DNA from 2 places in the Variovorax sp. MPBD4-3 genome. Region 2 is predicted to be linked to the other one. Evidence: riboswitches for the same ligand, from Rfam matches in the RefSeq annotation. Region 2 holds a riboswitch; the other holds the start of a gene.
What was found. Region 2 has a riboswitch for glycine ahead of gcvT (glycine cleavage system aminomethyltransferase GcvT). Riboswitches for the same ligand answer to the same signal wherever they lie in the genome.

Region 1: linked by a shared signal. The riboswitch ahead of AC1RVW_RS12450 (D-amino acid dehydrogenase) and the one ahead of gcvT (glycine cleavage system aminomethyltransferase GcvT) in region 2 are both predicted to bind glycine.

The regions. Positions count from the first base shown of each region.
Region 1 covers NZ_JBXASW010000016.1:34,409-45,479, forward strand. The annotation lists gene AC1RVW_RS12425 (glycosyltransferase family 4 protein) at 1-472, opposite strand, end outside; gene rfbC (dTDP-4-dehydrorhamnose 3,5-epimerase) at 632-1,180, opposite strand; gene rfbA (glucose-1-phosphate thymidylyltransferase RfbA) at 1,177-2,073, opposite strand; gene rfbD (dTDP-4-dehydrorhamnose reductase) at 2,103-2,993, opposite strand; gene rfbB (dTDP-glucose 4,6-dehydratase) at 2,990-4,060, opposite strand; glycine riboswitch at 4,186-4,289, shown strand; glycine riboswitch at 4,307-4,414, shown strand; gene AC1RVW_RS12450 (D-amino acid dehydrogenase) at 4,508-5,809, shown strand; gene AC1RVW_RS12455 (FIST signal transduction protein) at 5,828-7,108, opposite strand; gene AC1RVW_RS12460 (PhaM family polyhydroxyalkanoate granule multifunctional regulatory protein) at 7,154-7,924, opposite strand; gene AC1RVW_RS12465 (aminotransferase-like domain-containing protein) at 8,016-9,479, opposite strand; gene AC1RVW_RS12470 (LysE family translocator) at 9,602-10,201, shown strand; gene AC1RVW_RS12475 (DMT family transporter) at 10,198-11,071, shown strand, end outside.
Region 2 covers NZ_JBXASW010000021.1:18,610-29,680, forward strand. The annotation lists gene gcvP (aminomethyl-transferring glycine dehydrogenase) at 1-812, opposite strand, end outside; gene gcvH (glycine cleavage system protein GcvH) at 861-1,232, opposite strand; gene gcvT (glycine cleavage system aminomethyltransferase GcvT) at 1,296-2,468, opposite strand; glycine riboswitch at 2,514-2,626, opposite strand; glycine riboswitch at 2,639-2,729, opposite strand; gene AC1RVW_RS14895 (alkene reductase) at 2,783-3,907, opposite strand; gene AC1RVW_RS14900 (PaaI family thioesterase) at 3,922-4,434, opposite strand; gene AC1RVW_RS14905 (hypothetical protein) at 4,434-4,994, opposite strand; gene AC1RVW_RS14910 (hypothetical protein) at 4,991-5,923, opposite strand; gene AC1RVW_RS14915 (flavin-containing monooxygenase) at 5,929-7,242, opposite strand; gene AC1RVW_RS14920 (MFS transporter) at 7,239-8,381, opposite strand; gene AC1RVW_RS14925 (acyl carrier protein) at 8,470-8,751, opposite strand; gene AC1RVW_RS14930 (acyl-CoA desaturase) at 8,748-9,731, opposite strand; gene AC1RVW_RS14935 (fatty acyl-AMP ligase) at 9,736-11,071, opposite strand, start outside.

The DNA.
Region 1 (11,071 bases), on a different contig from region 2:
AATGCAGATAAGGATCCTGACCTTGAAGATGGGGATAAGTCTCCAGATACCACTCGGGATCGAACAGGTCGGTAGCTCGAAGAATTTCAAGGTCACGAGCCTCTTGTTCGCTTAGCAAAACGCCATTGATCGAATAGGAGTTCGGAGAACCGGCAACAGCTGAATAAGTGCCAGCTATTTCACGTCCTTCGCTGGTTCCCCACTGGAGATAGTGGACAAGTGGATTTGCTCCGCTGAGCGCAACATCCTTGTACGTCTGGAGATACCACGCCGAGTCGAATTTCTCGCTCGGAGCTCTTCCTTCTTTTCCTCCGAAACGAAGGAAGTGCGACAACGCGTCGCTAGCTGAAACGTCCGGGTTCCTCGTTAGATACCAGTCCTTGTCGAAGAAGCCAGACCTTTTAACCAAGCTGGCGGCTCGATATTCCCTCATATACCGGACAGCGCGTGCCAGCACATCCTTAACATTCATTATCTACTTCCACAACTCATAAGCCTGCATTATTGAAAATCCGCTCGACCGGTTCGAAGCCTTCAAAAGTGCGCCGATGCCGAGAACATCGTCAAGATCGCAGTGAATTGGAGCAATGTAATTTTGATCAGCAAATTTTTTGCGGGGCGCGAAATTTTTTCAGTCAAAGGTATCTGCCTGCCTCAGCGGTAAACCTTCGCTATCCTTTTTCGACAATTGCGGCAGAACGCCGATATCAGGCCATTCGATACGCAGATGTGCGTCGTTCCAAGCGATGCACCTCTCATGCTCGGGCGAGTAATAGTCAGTGGTCTTGTACAAAAAATCCGCGCTTTCACTCAAAACAAGAAACCCGTGCGCGAACCCTGGCGGAATCCACAGTTGCTTGTGGTTCTGGTCGTTAAGTTCAGTGCCGACCCAATGGCCGAAAGTTGACGACGACCGCCTAATGTCTACTGCCACGTCGAACACTGCGCCGCGGGCAACGCGCACTAGTTTGCCCTGCGCATTCTGGATCTGGTAGTGCAAGCCTCGGAGCACGCCACGCGACGATTTGGAATGGTTGTCTTGAACGAATTCAAACTTCTTGCCAACCGCCTCGTCAAATGCGCGCTGGTTGAAGCTCTCGAAAAAGAAACCACGCGCATCGCCGAATACTTTCGGCTCGATGATCAGCACCTCTGGAATGGCGGTTTTGACCACATTCATGAGCGAACCTCCTCGGCGAGCAGGTGGTTTAGGTATTTGCCGTAACCATTCTTTTGCAGCGGCGCGGCAAGCTTGGCCAACTGATCGCGATCGATAAATCCGTTGCGCCAAGCGATTTCTTCCGGGCAGGCAATCTTCAGCCCTTGGCGATGTTCAAGCGTCGCAATGAATTGGCCCGCTTCAAGCAGGCTCTCGTGCGTGCCAGTATCCAGCCACGCGTAGCCGCGCTGCATGATCTGCACATTGAGCTGGTCGAGGTCTAGGTACGCCTGATTTACCGCCGTGATTTCCAGTTCCCCGCGCGCGCTCGGCTTCACCGCCTTCGCGATATCTACGACCTGGTTGTCGTAGAAGTAGAGGCCCGTCACCGCATAGCTACTCTTCGGCTTCAGCGGCTTTTCTTCGATGCTGCTGGCCTTGCCCTTGGCGTCGAATGCCACCACTCCATACCGCTCGGGGTCGTGCACGTGATAAGCAAAGACGGTGGCACCAGAGTTCTTCGCATCAGCACCGCCGAGCAGATGTGCCAGGTCATGCCCATAAAAGATGTTGTCCCCCAACACCAGCGCACTGGGCGAATTCCCTACGAACTTCTCACCAATGATGAAAGCCTGCGCCAGCCCATCCGGACTCGGTTGAACCGCGTACTGCAGATTGATGCCCCACTGGCTGCCATCACCCAACAGTTGCTGGAACCGCGGCGTGTCCTGCGGCGTGCTGATGATCAAAATGTCGCGCATGCCGCCGAGCATCAGCGTGCTCAGCGGGTAGTAGATCATCGGCTTGTCGTACACCGGCAGCAGCTGCTTGCTCATGGCAAGCGTGGCCGGGTGCAGGCGGGTGCCCGAACCGCCGGCCAGGATGATGCCTTTGCGTTGCGTCGTCTTGGTCATGCTTTTGTTTTTTCGTGGGTGTTTGTTCTTCAAAGCGTCTCGCGCAGCATGCGCGCAACGCCTTCCTGCCAGGGCGGCAGGCGCAGGCCGAAAGTGGTCTGCAGCTTGGTGGTGTCAAGACGCGAGTTGTGCGGGCGCTTCGCCGGGGTCGGGAAGGCGCTGGTCGGCACGGCCTCGACAGCCTGCGGGCCGGCCTTGAGCTCGACGCCGGCCTGCTGCGCCATTTCGAGCACGAAGCGCGCATAGCCGTGCCATGTCGTTTCACCGCCCGCAATCGCGTGATAGAGCCCGGCCTTGGCCGGATCCTGCAGCGTGGCGCGGATGGCATGGGCCGTCACGTCGGCCAGCAGCTCGGCACCAGTGGGCGCACCGAACTGGTCGTCGATGACGGTCAGCTTGTCGCGCTCCTTGGCCAGGCGCAGCATGGTCTTGGCGAAGTTGCCGCCGCGTGCCGCGTACACCCAGCTTGTGCGGAAGATCAGGTGGCGCGGGCAGTGCTGCGCCACCAGTTGCTCGCCTTCGAGCTTGGTCTGGCCGTACACGCTGAGCGGGCCGGTCGCGTCGTCTTCCTTCCAGGGCTTGCTGCCGCTGCCATCGAAGACGTAGTCGGTCGAGTAGTGCACCATCAGCGCGCCGATCTGCTGGGCGGCTTCGGCCACCACGCCGGGCGACGTGGCGTTGAGCTTGCGCGCGAATTCGGGTTCGCTCTCGGCCTTGTCGACGGCCGTGTGTGCTGCGGCATTCACGATCACGTCGGGGCGGACCTTCAGCACCGTCTCGGCCAATTGCTCCGGCCTGCTGAAGTCGGCGTGGAAATCGGTGCTGTCGAAGTCGAGCGCCACCAGTTCGCCCAGCGGCGCAAGGCTGCGTTGCAGTTCCCAGCCGACCTGTCCGCCCTTGCCCAGCAGCAGCAGCTTCATGCCGCGGCCTTTGCGTCGTATTGCTTCTCGACCCACTCGCGGTAGGCGCCGCTTTGCACGTTGCGCACCCACTCGCTGTTCGCGAGGTACCACTCGACGGTCTTGCGGATGCCGGTGTCGAAGGTCTCGGCGGGCTTCCAGCCGAGTTCGGCTTCGAGCTTGCGTGCGTCGATGGCGTAGCGGCGGTCGTGGCCGGGGCGGTCGGTGACGTAGGTGATCTGCTCCTTGTAGGGCTTGCCGTCTGCCTTGGGGCGCAGCTCGTCCAGCAGCGCGCACACGGTATTGACGATCTCGATGTTCGGCTTCTCGTTCCAGCCGCCCACGTTGTAGGTCTCGCCCAGTTTGCCGGCCTCGAGCACGCGGCGGATGGCGCTGCAGTGGTCCTTCACGTAGAGCCAGTCGCGCACCTGCATGCCGTCGCCGTACACGGGCAGCGGCTTGCCGGCCAGCGCGTTGACGATCATCAGCGGGATGAGCTTCTCGGGGAAGTGGAACGGGCCGTAGTTGTTGGAGCAGTTGGTGGTGAGCACCGGCAGGCCGTAGGTGTGGTGCCAGGCGCGCACGAGGTGGTCGCTGGCGGCCTTGCTGGCCGAGTACGGGCTGTTGGGCTCGTACTTGTTCTCTTCGGTGAAGGCCGGGTCGGTCTTCGAAAGCGAGCCGTAGACCTCGTCTGTCGACACATGCAGGAAACGGAAGGCCGTTTTCTGGTCGGCCGGCAGCGCGCTCCAGTAGCCGCGCACCGATTCGAGCAGGCGGAAGGTGCCGAGCACGTTGGTCTGCACGAAGTCTTCGGGGCCGTGGATCGAGCGGTCCACATGCGATTCAGCGGCAAAGTTGACCACGGCGCGCGGCTTGTGCTCGGCCAGCAGGCGGTCGACCAGGGCGCTGTCGCCGATGTCGCCCTGCACGAAGATGTGCCGTGGGTTGTTCTTGAGCGATGCGAGCGTCTCGAGGTTGCCGGCGTAGGTCAGCTTGTCGAGGTTCACGACAGGCTCGTCGCTGCTCGCGATCCAGTCGAGTACGAAATTGGCGCCAATGAAGCCAGCGCCGCCGGTAACCAAGATCATGGGGTCCCCTGAAGTTGAAAGTCATCGCCGTGTCGCAATGAACATTAACGTTCGATTATCCCATTGGGCCAATTGGCGGAAACACAAGACGTTACCGTTCTGCCCTCGGCGTGTTTACAATCGTTCGCGATACCGCAGGAGAGCGGGCCACCCCGGTGGCCCTACCGAAGGCGCAAACTCCCATAAACGCTCAGGTCGGCCCGACGAAGTCTTGGATTTCGGCAAGGGGTCAGTACTGCATCAACTGAAACGCCGTCTGGAGAGACGCCACTTCACGTGGCGCACCGAAGGAGCAAATTCGTTGCAATGGCGCAACGAATGAATCTCTCAGGTACCGAGGACAGGGGGAGCGGCAACTTGGACAGCGGTCGTCCGGTTGCTTGCTATTAATTCAATAGTATTCACCCTCGCCCGCCGTTCAAGCGCAGCACCTCAAAGGTACTTGAAATGCGCGTGATCGTTCTTGGCGCCGGCCTGCTCGGCGTGACCTCGGCTTACTACCTCCAGCAACTCGGCCACGAAGTGACCGTGATCGACCGGCAGGCCACCCCGGCCGCCGAAACCAGCTTCGCCAATGGCGGGCAGATTTCCGTCAGCCATGCCGAACCCTGGGCCAACCCCAGCGCGCCGCTCAAGGTGCTGCAATGGCTGGGCAAGGAAGACGCCCCGCTGCTGTTCCGCATCCGCGCCGACATGCGCCAGTGGCTGTGGGGCCTGCAGTTCCTGCGCGAATGCACGCCGGCGCGCACCCGCCACAACATCGAGCAGATCGTGCGTCTTGGCACATACAGCCGCTCGATGTTGCAACAGTTGCGCCGCGACACCGGCATCGCCTACGACCAGCGAACCCAGGGCATCCTCCACTTCTATACGACGCAGAAGGAATTCGACGGCGCCCTCGCGCCCGCCGAGCAGATGCGCGCCCTGGGATGCGAACGCCAGGTCATCTCGGCAGACGAGGCCGTGAAGATCGAGCCCGCCCTCGCCCACATCCGCCCCAAGCTGGCCGGCGCGACCTACACAGCCGAGGACGAATCCGGCGATGCCAACCGCTTCGCGCGCGAACTCTCCCGGCTCGCGGCCGAAGCCGGCGTGAAATTCCTGATGAGCCACACCGTCACCGCCCTGCGCGAGGCCGGCGGCAGCATCGACCACGTGGAGGTCACCGATGCCGAAGGCCGCTTCCAGCGCATTCGCGGCGACGCCTTCGTGATGGCGATGGGCTCGCTGAGCCCGCTGCTCGCGGCGCCGCTGGGCATCCGCCTGCCGATCTATCCGGCCAAGGGCTATTCGGTCACGCTGCCCGTCAAGGACGCCTCCAAAGCGCATCAGGTCTCGCTGACCGACGACGAATTCAAGCTCGTGTTCTCACGCTACACCTCGGAATCCGGCGACCGCTTGCGCATCGCCGGCACGGCGGAGCTCAACGGCTACGACCGCGACCTGAACCGCGTGCGCTGCGAAGCCATCGTGCGCCGTGTCGAAGAGCTGTTCCCCGGCGCCGGCGACACCACGCAGGCCCAGTTCTGGACCGGCCTGCGCCCCGCCACGCCAAGCAACGTGCCGCTGATCGGCAAGACGAAGCTCGCCAACCTGTTCCTCAACACCGGCCACGGCACGCTCGGCTGGACGCATGCCTGCGGCTCCGGCAAGTCGATCGCGCGTATCGTGAGCGGGCTCGCACCGGAGGTGGATTTCGCGTTCACGGGGATGCCGGCGCCGCAGCCACGCATGCTGCAGCCGGCATGATCCGAGGCTGAAAGGTGTTCAGTCGTTGGACGTGAACACCGTCAACACCCCCGTATAGCCATACAGGTGGTGCCGCGCGATCTCCCCGGCGGCGAAGAACCCGACCAGCGGCACGTCGCCCAGCGCGTGCCGCACGATCTGCAACTCGGCGCCCGGCGCGCCGAAATGCGGGCCGCCACGCCCGGAACAGCTCACGTACACCGCACCCGCGATGCGCCGCGCCGGATGCGGCGCCGCCTCGGCCTCGCCGGCAGCCACGGCGCGCGCGGTGGCCAGCGTCTGCTCTTCGGGCTCCAGCTCTTCGCGGATCTCGGCGCAGATGCGCATCAGGTCGGCCCGCGCCGCCTGCGCATTGCGGCGGCAGAAGGTCAGCCGCATGCCGGCTTCGGCCGTGTCGGCAATCGCGATGCCGCGCCGCGTCGGGTCGAGCCCGATGATGTGGCGCACCAGCACGTCGGCGCCCAGGTCGCCGGTGCGGCGGATGCCGTCGCTGCCCGCGTCGGCCAGCCCGACCAGCGTGTTGCGCACGGCGTCGATGGCTTCCTGCGGCCTCTCCAGCGACACCTGCAGGTCGGCCAGCAGCACGTCCAGGGCCGGTTCGCCGTCGAGCCTGAGCAGCAGGTTGCCGTCGGCCTCGGTGATCTCGCGCTTGCGCACCGCGCCCGAGCGCAGCGGCTGGCAGCCCTGCGTGACGCGCGACACCAGCCGCACGCCGTCGCCGAACACCACGCCCGACAGGCCGCCCGAGAACACACCGCCCGCCGCCCCATGGCCGCGGATGTTGCCGTTGCCGCCGACCGCGAACTGAAGCGCGCCGCCACGGCCCGACGAGAGCCCGCCGAACAGGTAGCCGGTGTCGGTGCGGCCCGCCATCTCGGCGATCAGCTCGGTCAGGTCGGGCGTGGCCGGGTCGGCGTGCACCAGCGCGGTGTGGGCCTCGAAGCCGCTCATTTCGGAGTTGCCCAGCGGCGCGACGCCGGAGAACACCCGGTACTGGTCGCTCGGCAGCGCGCAGAGCATCAGCGTCATGCCGGGCTCGTCGAAGTATTCGGCGTTGTTGGCCGCCACGCCGATGCCGACGGTGCCCGACCAGTCGGTCACCTCGGGCAGTTCGGCGCTCAGGTGGTCGAGGATGTCCTGCGCCTCGGCGGCGTAGTGGTCGGTGATGTAGAGCAGCCCGAGCGTCGGCGACGGCGCGTAGTCGGGCAATGCCATCTGTGCGCGCAACTGGGCCAGCACGAGGCCGGCCGCCATGCGCCATTGCGGATGGGTGGCATGACCGGAGGGAAACAGTTTCATGATGCGTGCCAACCCGTTCTTTCCAAAAAATGTATGGGTATGACGTCAGCGCCGGCTGGAGGTTCGCTTGCGCGCGGCGGTCGACGTCTTTTTCCTGGCGGCCGGAGCCGCCGCCTTCTTTGCCGCGGCAACGGGCTTGCGGGCCTTGGTTGCCGCCGGCTTGCCGCCCATCGCCTTGCCGACCGCGTCGGCCAGCGGCTGGGCCATGGCCGGCACCTTCAGCTGCGCGGCGTCCTGCAGCGCCGAGCTGGCGATCTGCTGGAACTGCTCGGTGAGCGAGCCCCACCACTGCATGGGATCGATCACGCCGGCGCCCTCGCCGGCCTTCGATTTCGCGGCGGCCGGACGCGCGCGCGTCTTCGTTTTCTGCGGCGCCTGCGCTTCCTCTTCCTCGGGCAGCTCGTCTTCTTCCTCGACCTCCTCGGGCTCCGGCTCGACCGGGGCTGCCGAGGCTGCTGCCGCGGGCGCCGGGGCCATGGCAGCAGCCTGCTTGGTGAACGCGCTGGCGATGTCTTCCATGCGCACGTTCATGCCGCGCAGCGTCGACAGCGTCATCTTCTGCACCTCGAGCGCCTGGATGGTGGCCTTGAGCGCATGGCCGTTCTGCTCGAGCCAGTACTGGACCGTCTTGAGTTCCTGGATGCGCTTGTCGACTTCTTCCACGCTCAGGGTTGGTGCGACCCAGCTCGCGAGGCTCGGAATTCCCGGCACCGAACCGGCGCCTGCACCCGCCGCGGCGCCGCCGGCGAGGTTCTTCAGGAAGTCGAATCCGGGGACGAACTGGCTGAAGTCGAAGGGCTTGCTGGCGTTGCTCATGCGGAAGGTCTCCTGGGAGGGTTTTCTTGTGTTCCCAGCTTACTCCAAGCCCTTGCCGTCCGGCCCGGCCGGCGCGGGGATTTACCTGCCGTCAGAGTTCGTCGCGGACCTTGCTGAAAACCTTCCAGAAAGTGGCGTCCTGCGAGGTCGCGAAGTTGATGCGCATCATGGTGCTCGGCGGCCGGCGCGCATGGAACAGCGAGCCCGGCGCCAGCAGGTAGCCCTGGTCGAGCATGCGCTGCGTGAGCGCGTCGGTGTCCACGCCCGTGTCGACCCAGCCGAACAGCCCCGCCGGCTCCGACGCGAAGGTGCAGCCGTGCGACATGGCGAGCTTCACCGCCCGCCCTCGCGCCCCGTCGAGGCGGATGCGCACCCGCTCCGAATGCCGGCGCAGCTGGCCCTGGTCGATGCACCACGACAGCGCCCGCTCGAAGAGCGTGGGCGAGGTCAGCGTGGCCAGCAGCTTGGTCTCGAGCAGCCGCTCCTTCAGCGCGGGCGGCGCGGCCAGGAAACCGATGCGCCAGTTGGGCGCCAGGATCTTGGCGAAGCCGCTCACGTAGATGGTGCGCTGCAGCCCGTCGAGCGCGCTGAGCCGGGTGGCGTGCTCGGGCGCGAGGTGGCTGTAGGTGTCGTCCTCGACGATGTGGAAGTCGTGCTCGTTCGCCAGCTTGAGCACGCGGTGCGCGCTGCCCGGCGTGAGGCTGTAGCCGGTCGGGTTGTGCAGCACGCTCACGCTCACGAACAGCTTGGGGCTGTGCAGCTTGCAGTACTGCGCCATCACCTCCAGATCGGGTCCGTCGGCGCGGCGCGGCACCGGCAGGATGCGCATGCCCAGCGCCTCGAGCCGCGCGAATTCGAGCGCCCATCCCGGCTCCTCGACCATCACCGGGTCGCCCGCGCGAAGCAGCGTGCGGCTCACGATGTCCAGCGCATGGGTGGCGCCGATGGTGGTCACGATCTGGTCGGGCGTGGCCGGCACGTTGATGCCCACCAGCTTCTGCGACAGGCTGCGCCGCAGGCTCATGTCGCCGGCGGGCTCGCCGTACTGGAGCGACAGCTCCTGCAGGGCGGCCGTGCTGGTCATGCGCCGCACGGCCGTGGGCATGAAGGTCGACGACATCCAGTCGGGCGGGAACACGCCCATGCCCGGCTGCGGCTTGTCGCTGGGCCGGTGGAACATGCTGCGGATCAGCGAACTGGCGTCGGCCGGCACGCGCGAGGCCATCATCTGCACGGCGATGGCCGCCGGCATGCCGATGGCATCCGGGCCATTGGTCCCATGGGTGCCATTGGTGCGATTGGCCAGGCGACCTTCCTGTACCGGCGCGGCGTCGCGCACATAGAAGCCGCGCTGCCGGCGGGCTTCGACCAGCCCCTGCGCCAGGAGCTGGTCGTACGCGGCGACGACCGTGTAGGGGCTCACCCCCTGCTGCCGCGCGCATTCGCGCACGGAGGGCAGCCGCGCGCCGGGCGGCAGCAGCCGGGTACGGATGCGTTCGGCCAGCCGGTCGGCCAGCTGGCCCGTGAGCGACTGGGTGGAGGTTCTTGTCAGCATGCGTGCCCGTGTTCCAGAAGAGCCTTGTGGGCTCTGTGCCGAAGGAATGACCAATACAGTTTCAGTGTTTGTTCGATCATCTGTACTGGAACTGTAATGGTCTCAAGTTTAGAGTGTGTGTCATGAACTGGCAAGAATTCACCGCGCTGCTGGTGCTGGCCACGGCGATGAGTTTCTCGCCCGGTCCCAACACCACGCTCTCGACCGCCCTGGCGGCCAACGGCGGCCTGCCGCGCGCGATGCGCTTCGTGGTCGCGGTGCCGGTCGGCTGGACGCTGCTTCTGGTGCTGTGCGCCGCAGGCATCGGCGCGCTGGTGGTGGCGGTGCCGCCGCTGCGGGTGGCCATCAAGGCCCTGGGCATCGGCTATCTGCTGTGGCTGGCCTGGAAGCTCAGCGGCAGCGCGACGCTCGGCAACGCCGACAGCGCCAGGCTGTCGGTCGGCTTCGGCCAGGGCGTGATGCTGCAGTTCGTCAACATCAAGGCCTGGCTGCTGGCGCTCACGCTAGTGGCCGGCTGGATCGCCGGGCAGCCCGATGCGCTGCGCCGCTTCGCCATCGTGGCGCCGGTGATGCTGTTCTTCGCCTTCGCCAGCAACTTCGCCTATGCGCTGGTCGGTGCCCTGCTGCGCGATTGGTTGTCCAAAGGCGCGCGGCTGCTGTGGTTCAACCGCGCGATGGGCCTGGTGCTGGTGCTCACCGCCTGGTGGATGGTGAGCGTATGAGGCCGGGCATCAAGGACGAGACGCTGGGCATGTGGCTCGGCGTCGTCGGCGTGGCCATGTTCGCCATCACGCTGCCGATGACGCGGCTGGCCACCGGCTCTCAAGACGCGCCGCAGTTGTCGCCCTGGTTCGTCACGCTCGGGCGCGCGGCGCTGGCGGGCGTGCTGTCGGCCGTCTTCCTGCTGGTGACGCGCTCGCCGCGCCCGGCGCCGCACCAGTGGCGGCCGCTGGGCATCGCGGTGCTGGGCAATGCCGTCGGCTTTCCGCTGCTGCTGGCCTACGCGCTGCGCGTGGTCACGGCCAGCCATGCGGCGGTGGTGACGGCGCTGCTGCCGCTGGTCACCGCGGCCGTGGCGGCCTGGGTGCTGCACCAGCGCGCACGGCTGGGTTTCTGGCTCTGCGCCATCGCGGGCAGCCTGCTGGTGGTGGTGTTCTCGGTGCTGCGCGCCAGCCAGGCGGGGCACGGCTTCGGCTTCGAGTGGGCCGACCTGCTGCTGGTCGGCGCGGTCGTCGCGGCATCGTTCGGCTACATCTACGGCGCGCAGGTCACGCCGTCGCTGGGCGCCGAGCGCGTGATCTGCTGGGTCTGCGTGATGGCGCTGCCCGTCACGCTGCCGGCCACGCTGGCGCTTTGGCCGCGGCAGCCCGTTGCCACCTCGGCCTGGCTCGCCTTCGTGTACGTGGGCATGTTCTCGATGTGGATCGGCTTCTTCGCCTGGTATCGCGGCCTGGCGCTGGGCGGGGCGCTGCGTGTGAGCCAGACGCAACTGCTGCAACCATTCCTGTCGATCCTGGCGTCGATCCCGCTGCTGGGCGAGCCGCTCGACGTGGTGACGCTGGGCTTCGCGATCGCGGTGGTGTCCACCGTGG
Region 2 (11,071 bases):
TCGGCGTCGAACTCGCCGGGCGCGACCAGCAGCGTCAGCGCCAGCAGGTCGGCCGCCACGATGAAGGCGGCGTCGCACTGGTGCGCATGGCCCGCGAGCGGGCGCAGGTCGTGCACGTGGCCGGTGGTGGCCGGGTACTGCGCGAGCACGCCGAAGAAGGCGCCGCTCGCCATCAGGTGCGGCAGCGTTTCCGACACCGTGCTCACCTTCACTTCGATGCCCAGCGGCGCGGCGCGCGTCTTGATGACTTCGATGGTCTGCGGATGGCAGTCGCCCGACACCAGGAACACGTTGCTCTTGGCTTTAACGCTGCGCTTGGCGAGCGTCATGGCTTCGGCGGCGGCCGTGGCTTCGTCGAGCATCGACGCATTGGCGATGGCCATGCCCGTGAGGTCGCACACCATCGTCTGGAAATTGAGCAGGGCTTCCATGCGGCCCTGCGAGATCTCTGCCTGGTAGGGCGTGTAGGCGGTGTACCAGGCGGGGTTCTCGAGGATGTTGCGCAGGATGACGCCCGGCGTGTGCGTGCCGTAGTAGCCCTGGCCGATGAAGTTCCTGAACACCTTGTTCTTCGAGGCCATCGCCTTCAGTTCGGCCAGCGCGTCGGCTTCGGTCACGGGGGCCGGCAGCCGCATCGGCCGCGCCCGGCGGATGGCCGCGGGCACGATGCCGTCGATGAGCTCCGAGCGCGTTTCCGAGCCGATCACCGGCAGCATGCGCGCCTCGTCCGCCGCATCGATGCCGATGTGGCGGGCGAGAAATTCTTCGGCATTCTCTAGTTCTTGCAAAGAGGGAAGGGCGGGAATCGGCATGGCGGTGGGGGCTCGGGAAGAAGGGGGCTCGGAAGAAAAATCAGGCGATCAGGACTCGGCCGCGAACTTGTCGTAGCTGGCGGCGTCCAGCAGGGCGTCGAGCTGCGCGGGCTCGCTCAGCTTGACCTTGAAGAACCAGCCGGCGGCCAGCGGGTCGCTGTTGGCCAGCGAGGGGTCGGCGCGCAGGGCTTCGTTGACTTCGGTGATCTCGCCCGACACGGGCATGAAAACGTCGGCTGCCGCCTTGACCGACTCGACGACGCCGGCAACTTCGCCCTGCGCGAAGGTCTTGCCGACTTCGGGCAGGTCGACGAACACCACGTCGCCCAGCGCGTCCTGCGCGTGCAAGGTGATGCCGACGGTGGCTGCGTCGCCTTCGGCCGACACCCATTCGTGGTCCTTGGTGTACTTGATGCTCATGGTGAGAAAACTCCTCGTGGAAAAAATGAATCGGGGTGCAGAGCCTAGCCGGGTCTGCCGCTTTCAGCCGCGGTAATAGCGGGTCGGCACGAAAGGCATGGTCGAGACTTCCATCGGCACCGGCTTGCCGCGCACGATGGCCTGCACGCGGGTGCCGGGCTCTGCGAAGGCGGTGGCCACGTAGCCCATGGCGATGCAGCGGTCGGCCGTGGGGCCGAGCAGGCCGCTGGTGACGATGCCGATGTCCTGGCCTTCGAATGACTGCAGCACCGTGCCGTCGCGCACCGGAATGCGCTCCAGCGCCACGAGGCCCACGCGCTTGCGCTTCAGCGTGTCGTGGTCGGTGTGGCCGGCGGTGCCTGCCGTGGCGGCGGCAAGCTGCGCGAGGATCTTCGCGGCGCCGGGGAAGCCGCCTTCGCGCGCGCCGCCCGCGCGGCGCACCTTCTGCATCGCCCAGTTGAGCGAAGCCTCGACCGGCGTGGTGGTGGTGTCGATGTCGTTGCCGTACAGGCACAGGCCGGCTTCGAGCCGCAGCGAATTGCGCGCGCCCAGGCCGATGGGCTTGACCTCGGGCTGGGCCAGCAGCAGGCGGGCCAGCGGCTCGGCATCCTTGGCGGCTACCGAGATCTCGAAGCCGTCTTCGCCGGTGTAGCCGCTGCGGGTGACGAAGGCGGCAATGCCGCCGATCTGCACCGCGCCGCCCGTCATGAACACGAAGCGCTCGATGCCGGGCGACAGCCGCGCCAGCGTGGCCGCGGCCTTGGGGCCCTGCAGCGCGAGCAGGGCGTGGTCGGGCAAGGGCTGCACTTCGCAGCGGGAGCCGATCTTCTGCTGGATGTGGGCGATGTCGGCCACCTTGCAGGCGCCGTTGACGATCACGAAGAGCGAGCCGTGGCCTTCGTTGAAGAACATCAGGTCGTCGAGGATGCCGCCCTCGTCGTTCAGCAGCAGGCCGTAGCGCTGCTTGCCGGCGGGCAGGTCGATCACGTCGACGGGCATCAGGGTTTCGAAGGCGGCCGCGGCGTCGGGGCCGACCAGGCGCAGCTGGCCCATGTGGGAGATGTCGAACAGGCCGGCCGCATCGCGCGTGTGCTTGTGTTCGGCCATGAGGCCGGCGGGGTACTGCACCGGCATGGAATAGCCGGCGAATGGCACCATGCGGGCGCCGAGCTCCACGTGAAGGGCGTGCAGCGGCGTCTTGAGAAGTTCGGTAGCGGGTGCGGAGGAAGCGGCCACGGGGCACTCCAAAGGGGCAGACAAAATCCATGACGCAAGCCATGGGCCACCCCTGCTGTCCGCTTTACCTGAGAGATTCGCCCCACGATCGGGGTTTGCTCCTTCGGTGGGCCGCTGCGCCGTTTGCGGTACGGCGGCCTCTCTCCAGCAAGGAAACGCCGGTGTTCGCCGGCGCCTTGTCAGTCCTTTTGCCTGAGCGTTCGGGAAACCCCTGCGCCTTCGGCGGCCCCGGCTGGCGGGGCTCTCTCCTGACCTTCGAGAGTGTAGTTGATCGGCTAGGGCGTGTTCCAAGGACTATCGGCCGGCCGCTCTGGTCAAGCGGTTGCCGTTGTGGCCTCGGCGCTTCCCAATGACGGATAGTCGGTATACCCCTTGGTGTTGCCGAAATAGAAAGTCGATGGGTCGGCCACATTCAGCTTGGCGCCGCTGGCAAAGCGAGTCACCAGATCCGGATTCGCGATGTACAGACGACCAAACGCCATCGCATCCGCAACTTTTTGCGCCAGCAATTCCTCCCCTGATTTCTGGTCGAAATTTCCGCAAAAAACCAGGCAATTCCTGAATCTTTCGCGTAGCCCCTGTCGGAATGCTGCAGTCAATGCAACGCCGCCCGCCCAGTCGGGTTCTGCGACGTGCAGATACGCGATCCCCTTGGCGTTGAGGCTGTGGGCTAGCAAACAGGCCATTTGTTCGGCTTCGCTGTCGGCGATATCGTTGAATACCCCATTGGGCGATATGCGAACTCCGACCCTGCCTGCGCCGATGACAAGAGAGACTGCATCGACGATTTCTTCCAGGAAGCGGGCCCGATTTTCAAGAGAGCCGCCGTATTGGTCTGTCCGAAGGTTGGTATTCGTGGAAAGAAACTGGTTGATCAGATAGCCGTTGGCCGCATGAATTTCGACAAAGTCAAAGCCTGCCCGCTTTGCACGTTCGGCCGCTGCCGCGTACTGCGAGACGATCACGGAAATTTCATCGCCTGAAAGCTCCCTTGCTGGCTCGCAGGGTACTTCCTGGAGTCGCCCGTTCTTGAAGACGCTTACCTTCGAGCGTCGTGTGGCGACGGCTGAAGGAGCGACCGGCTGCGCGCCGTCCGGCTGGTTCAGGCTGTGCGAGATGCGGCCCACGTGCCAGAGTTGCATTGCAATTCGGCCGCCCGCTTCGTGCACCGCTTTCACCACGCGGCTCCACGCACCTTCCTGCGCATTGGTGTAGATACCCGGTGTGCCGAAGTAGCCCTTGCCTTGGGCGCAGACCTGCGTGGCCTCGGTGACGATCAAACCGGCGGTTGCCCTCTGTGCGTAGTACCTGGCGGTCAGCAGTGTCGGACATTCCGTGCCGTTGGCCCGCATGCGCGTCATCGGCGCCATGAAGACGCGGTTGTTCAAAAGGGTGCCCGATATCGTGATCGGGCGCAGAAGTGGCGATGTCCGATTCATTGTGATCCCCAGCCTCAGGCTGGCTTGACGCGCCAGGGCGCCAGGACCTCGACCACGTTCGCCTCGAAGAGAAGGATGTCAGCCTGCCAGGCGAACACCTGAACGATGGCTTTTCTTTCCGTCAATGCCGTCACGCTGGCCTGCAGCCGGGTTTCCGTAATCACGGCTGGGGCCTTGAAGTCTATGTTCATGTTGACGGTGAGCACTTGCAGTCGATCGGGTATGACCGAGTAAGTAGCGAGTCCGGCCCACTGGTCAACCAGGCCCGTGAGGTATCCGCCAAAGATGTTGCCGGTAGGCATCGCGGCATGCGAAGGTGGCGTGTAGACACCGGAGAGCCGTCCGTACTCCCAGCTCGCAGCGCATGGCGTGGCAAAAGGAAGGCCGATCGTCGCAATCGGGATCGGTGCGATATCGGTGCCGTCCACCACTTCATTCAATACCTTGCGGTATTTCGTCTTGATATCGAGGCCGGGGAATTCCGCCGGTCGCTCGCTCTCGCGTACCAACAGTTCAACATCAACCATCAGGTGGCTCCTTCCTTCGTCGTGGGTGAAACTGCAAGCGTCGAAAGCCAGTTTTCGAACGTCTCCATGCTTTCGACGATCAGTTGGGAGCAGGCGAGCACAGCCAGGTTCTGCCGCATGCCGGTAATCGCGACCACGAACCGTCCAGCGTTGTGGGCTGTCAACATCTCCGCGGCTGTTCCCATGCTTGGCTCGTTGTTCGGTAGGAAGACGACGCAGACATCGCAGTTACCCGCCATCGCCGTCTGCCGGTGGAATATTTGCGTCAACTCCAGCAGCGCAGGGTCCAGGTTGGACCTGGCTACCTTGGGCGTCTGGAGCAAGGCGGTGTGCGCCTCGCGAATGCGTTCGCGGGAGGTTTGCAGGTTGTCCCACATTCGTTCGGCGGGGTCGTGCACCACGGCATTCGGAAAGTGGCGTCGGATGGCTCTTGCGATCGCCGGGCGGTACGACTGGTCCGCGAGATCGCGTCCGCCGCGCGCGCCTTGCATGACGCCTGCAAGGAAGAAAGATCGGGGATGAGGAGGCAGCATTTGCAATCCAGAAATTCTTGTGTTCATTCCCTCATCAACGGATAGGGCGCGAGAACCCGGTCGTCGGGCGCGACCTTCGAATAGACGCGTGATGTATGAAGGAGGATGTCGACGACCTCCTGGGCGCTTACACCCACGACCCTGGCGACACTCGTGAGGTTTTCGTCGAAGCCGGGCGAGCCCGCTGTACTCACCCGGCCCTGGTTGTCTCGGCTGATCAGCTGATCTTCGGTCGCAGGCCGATCGGCTGTCACCCCGCAAAGCGGCAGGATGACTTCGCTGAGTGCTTGCCGCGGGAGATCCAGAACGCGTACCGAGAGGTTGTTCTGCTCCGGATGCACGAGCCGCGCATGTGCGACAGGAAGTGGCGAGGGAAAGATTGCGACCTCATCGAGACTCAGACCGAAGGACCGATAGAGGTAGTTTTGCTGGCGCCGGGGGCTGAAGCGGGTGTAGTCGAGTTGCAAGGTGCGCTTCTCTACATTCAGCACCGCCCGCATCTTCCCCCAGCGTGCAAGGCCCTCATCGTCGATGCGCACGGGATAGGCGGGGACTGAGGCCTCGATGCAATCACCGACCCGGTCCTCGTAATTCAGGATGAGCGGCGCCTTGTGCAGCAAGTAGGGGTCCAGCACGGCGATTCCGTGGCTGTCCGGATAGATCGATGCGACGTGGCGGCCATTGCGGATGTAGATGCCTTTCGGGCCACCGATGGATTGAAGGTGTTCGTCCACCCGGACGGACTGCCGAACGCATGACATTCCCCAGTTGGGCGCCAGAATTCTCTCGTCGAAGAACTCGAGAAACTGAGTCGCGCTGTTGTAAGGAACAGAACCCAGAGCGTAGGTCAGTGCCGTTTGAAGGAGTTCGGGCGTTCGCTCGGGGATAAGTGCGTTGGCTTCGCCGGACCCTGTGTTGATGCGGGGATCACCGAGTCGTGAATGAATCGTTCCCATGGTGGTCAGGCAGTTGCGAGAAGGTCGAGATGCTCGGTCAGGGCCCTGCGGAAAGCGAGCAGCGAGAACTGCGTTGCGTTGCGGGGGATGTCGATGAAATCGATACCGTTGTTCAGGTCGACGTTGTTTTTCCTGATCAACTCGTCGAACTGGCGTGCCTTCGCGGGATAGGTCCGCTTGGCTGTGATGTATTGGGAGATCACCCTGGACTGAAGCTCGACTGTCGGGAAGTGCCCGCCGGTCGAGTCGGTCATTCCCGCAATGAACAGATCGTCGAACTTCTTGGAAAACGCATACAAATAAAAGTCCGGCTTGTTTCCTTGCCAGTCGAGATCTCCGTTCGAGACAAACGGGATATGGATCTCATAGCCAGTCGCCAGGACGACGACATCGAACTCCTGTGCCGAACCATCGCTGAAACGCACCGTGCTGCCTTCAAAGCTTTCGACGCCTGGCGCGATGGCGATTCGGCCATGTGCCGCGTAGTAGGGGACCAGTGTGTTGACGATGGCCGGGGTCTGCAGCGGGCGATGGTCGGGCTTCGGAAGCCCCATGCGTTGTTGATCGCCCGCCGAAAGGCGCAGGAGCCAGCCCATGATCTTCGACGCCCATTTACTTGGAAGTCCCATCGAGCGCACCTTCATGCCGACCTGGTCGGCGGGGTAGCCGGCAATGAACTTCGGATAGAAGTTGTAGCCGCGGCGCATGCTGAGGACCACGCGAGGGGAAATCTGGCAACACTCGACGGCGATGTCGCAGCCAGAGTTGCCCGCGCCGATGACCGGGACCCGCTTGTCCGCGAATTCACTAGCGTCCGTGTATTCGCTGGCATGGAGGACCCTGCCAGCAAATATCCCCGGAAAATCCGGCTTCCTCGGATACCAGTTATGCCCGTTTGCAATGATGACATCGCGAAACCATGCTTGAGTTCCGCTGGCTGAACTGACCACCCATCCGCCATCCGTTGATCTCGTGATCTTTTCGACGGCGTCGTTGAATCGGATGTGTGCTCGCAGTCCAAAGTTGTCCGCGTAGCTGTTGAGATACTTGAGCACCTGGGGATGACCCGGGTAGACCGGAAAATCATCCGGCATAGGGAAGTCGCTGAATGCGGTGATCCCCTTCGATGTGATGGTGTGTGTGTTCCGATACACCGAACTCTTCGGGTTGGCCCGGTCCCAGATCCCCCCTATGCCGGCATGCGATTCGTAGCCGACGAAGTCGATGCCCGCCTCCTTAAGATTCCGCATTGTGGCCAAGCCGGAAGGGCCTGCGCCAATGACCGCAACGTCGGGTTGCGATTCGTGTACAGCCTTCATGAACGTTGTTCTCCGCGAGTGGACACCATCCAGATGGCGATGCATTGAGCTGCGGCGCCAGCCAGGGGAATGAAAAGCAAGGTGCCGTTTGTCGAGAGGAGTCCTCCCAGTGCAGCCCCTGCGGCCATGCCAAAGTAGGTGGCCATGGTGTTGAGTGCAATCACCTGTACGGCGTGTGGCGGGCTCGGTGACACAAGACGAGAAGCCTGCGGGGGTGTGCATGCCCAGCCGGATGCCGCAAAGATGGCGACGGCAACCGGGAAGAGCCACACCCCCAAGGGAGGGCCGCTGAACACGGCCAGACTCATCAGGAGCAAAGAAGCGAGATGCGCACAAAGAAAGTACTGCAGTGCGCGTACGGGTGTTTTGAGGAAATCGCCGAGCCGTCCACCGATGAGATTCCCGGCAATGGCCGCCGCACCATAGATCAACAAGACAAAGCTTGTCTTGTCTGCCGACCAGCCGGTCGCGGACTGGCTGATCGGGACGATGAACGTATATGTGGCAATGCCACCCGCCATCCATACGAAGCAACTTGCAAGAGCCCGGATCACGTCGCCGTTTCGGAGTGGCGACAGGCGCTCTCCCAGCGAAAGGCTCCTGGACTGGAAGTTGGCCGGCATCACCCACCAGAGCGCCGCGGCCGCGGCTGCGGCCAGGGTCGCAATCAGGATGAAGGTCATCCGCCACGAACTTACGCTTGCGAGCATCAAACCCAGAGGGACGGCCGTGACGAGGGCGGCCGTCAGTCCCCCCAAGACGAAGCTGCTGGCCTGGGCACGTTTTTCGGGAGGCAGAAGGTTGATGGCAGCCGCAACTGCTGCCGGCGAATAAGCCGCGGCACTCATTGCCGCGATCAGGCGCCACAGCAAGAGCCAGGCGTATTGCTCCGACAGGGCTGCCGCAAGATTGGCAGCGGCGAAGACGCCCATCGACGCGATGAGGATCGTCCGAAGAGATTTTCCGCCCAATACGGCACCTAGGATCGGGGCGCTTATCGCGTAAGTCAGCGCGAACGCCGACACCAGCAGGCCTGCCTGGGACAGCGACACCTGAAGCCCTGTCGCCAGATCTGGAAGGATGCCCGCGATCACGAATCCATCGGCGCCGATCGCGAACATCCCCAGCGCCAGCAGCACAACGGATCCCGGCACGCTCAGCCCGGGGCGCTGCGGTGCTGCTACAGTCTCTGCGGGTCTCATTCGGGTATTGCGGTTTTCTGCCGGTTCACTTCGTTGTCGGCGCCGAACTGCTGCAAGACGAAACGTGCGCCACGAGAAGTTCAATGGTGTTGAACTCGAACAGCGCCGTCGGTTCGACGGGAATGTGGAACTCCTGCTCCAGTTCTGCCGTGATCTCGACGGCTTGCACGGAGTCGATGCCGAACTCTTCAAACGGGATGCCGGAATGCAGTTCGGCTGCCGGGATGTCGCACCGCCTGCTGATGTAGTTGATCAGCCAAGCCCTGAGTTCATCGAGATTGACTTGGGTGCTTGCTTCTTGCTTCATGCTTTTTTCTTTCCTGGTTCGTACTCGACCGAGTAACGTTGCTTTGCTTCGAGGATCTGTTCTTGCGTGGGTCTGCGAACATCCCAGACAAGTCCGAGGCGTTCCAGGATCCGGATGACCAGAGCGGAAATGTCGGGTTGCCACCAATGCAGCGAAACGCTGGCAGAGGCCGGAAATTCGTGATGGTTGTTGTGTAGCGAAAGGCCAAGAGTCGGAATCGCGAGCAACAGGTTGTTGCGGCTGTTGTCGGCGCGGCGGAATGGCCGCGTGCCAACCAGATGCCCGAACGAGTTGGTGATGTAGTACATCTGATTGGCCACGAAGATTCGCAGCAGTCCGCCCCAAAGAAGTCCGGAGAGAAAACCTTGCCACGATTGGTACCAGGCAGCACCGATGAGCGCGGGAATGACAATGCCCAGGATTCCCCACTTGGCGTAGGTCACATGCAGCCTGAACAGGTCGGGCCGGCGGAACATATCGGGCGTCATCCGTTCCCACCCCTTGGGCTTGAGCGAGTCGGGGTTGAACATCCAGCCGATGTATGCATGCATGAATTGGGCGATGCGGCGACCCGGGGGACTGCCGGCCGGTGCGACAGGGCTGTGAGGGTCGCTGGGTTCGTCCGTGTTTCCGTGATGCCGCCTATGGGTCGCGGTCCAGAGAATCACCCCTCCCTGGAAACTCATCGACCCCAGGATGCCCAGCATCATTTCCACGGGTTTGGTCGTCTTGAAAGACTTGTGTGCGAAGTACCGGTGAAAGCCGACCTCCAGGCCGACCATCGCCAGGAAATAGCACACCGCGAACAGCACGACGTCGAAGAGGTGCACTGGCATTCCGAACGCAAGAATCGAGACGAGCAGAAAAATGGCTCCCAGCAGCGGCACGATGTTGGCCGTCAGCGCCAGGATCAGATCCCGCCTGCTGGTGCGCGCGCGTTGCCTCAGGAGCGCCTGATTTGGTGCATTTGGAGTGAGCATGTGTCTAGCTTTCGACGGCAGTTGCCAGGGAGCCGCTTTGTTGGGTATGGGTGTCTTGGCCTGAAGGACGGGTCCATTGCGCCCAGACCTCCATTTCCTGCCGCTCCAGCAACTTGCGCGTGAGGCGTCGCTGAACCTTTCCGCTGGAGGTCTTCAGCGTTCTTCCTGGCGCCACGATGACGACGGTGAAGGGGAAGAGCTGAGACTGCTTTCCGACGGCTTTGCGGATGTCCGCCAGCAACGCGTCCGGGTCCGATTTGCGCGCGGTGCGCTCGATTTCCGCGACCACGGCAATCTCCCCCTCGTCGCCGACGTTGAATGCGACGGTGCATGACGGCCTGACTTCGGCGATGGTCGCTTCGACTGCGCGCTCGATGTCTTGAGGGTAGTACTTCTTGCCCCTGACGATGATCGTGTCCTTGATGCGGCCAGTGACGAACAGCTCCTCATTCACGAGAAACCCGAGATCGCCCGTACGCAGAAAAGGACCTGCTCCGGATTCGGTGTATGCGCTGAAGACCTCGCGGGTCTGCTCATCCCGCTGCCAGTACCCCTTTGCAATGCTCGGGCCGCTGACCCATATTTCGCCTTCTTCGCCATCCTCAAGCTCTTGGAGGCCATCGGGATCGACGATGCGGATCTCTTGTTGTGCGAGAGTGCGGCCGCACCCGACCTTGATTCCCTGATTGGGGGGTGGTGTAAATGTTTCGGATGCCGTTGCGCCGTCCCATTGCATCATCTGCTTGCTGATGGTGTTCAGCAGGACGGGCGCCGACGTCGCGTCTCCGCCCGAAGAAAACAGAGTGCCTTCCGCCAGGCCGTAGCATGGATAGAGCATCTCGGGCACGAAGCCCGCCGAGGAAAAACTCTCGCAAAATCGTTTCAAGGTGGCGACCTGGATGGGTTCCGCGCCGCTGTACATGATGCGCAGGGTATTGAGCGATAGCGTCTGAGAGACCGGATCGCGGGCGTTGGCAACCAGGTCGAAGGCGAAGTTCGGCCCGCCGGACAGCGTCGCCTTGTATTCGGAAATCGCGTTCAGCCATCGCATGGGGCGCTGAATGAACGAGAAGGGCGACATGAGAACAGCATGGAATCCCACGAATAGCGGTTCGAGGATCGCGGAGATCAGGCCCATGTCGTGATACGGAGGTAGCCAACTCACCATCACGGTCTCGCGCGTACTGCCGAACTTGTCGCGGATCTCGCCTAGGTTGTGGATCAGATTCGAATGCGTGACCATGACTCCCTTCGGCTCGCCAGTCGAGCCAGAGGTGTACTGCAGGAAAGCCAATTCCGTGGCGACGGGATGCTGCAAACGAAGCGCCAACTGACCCGGT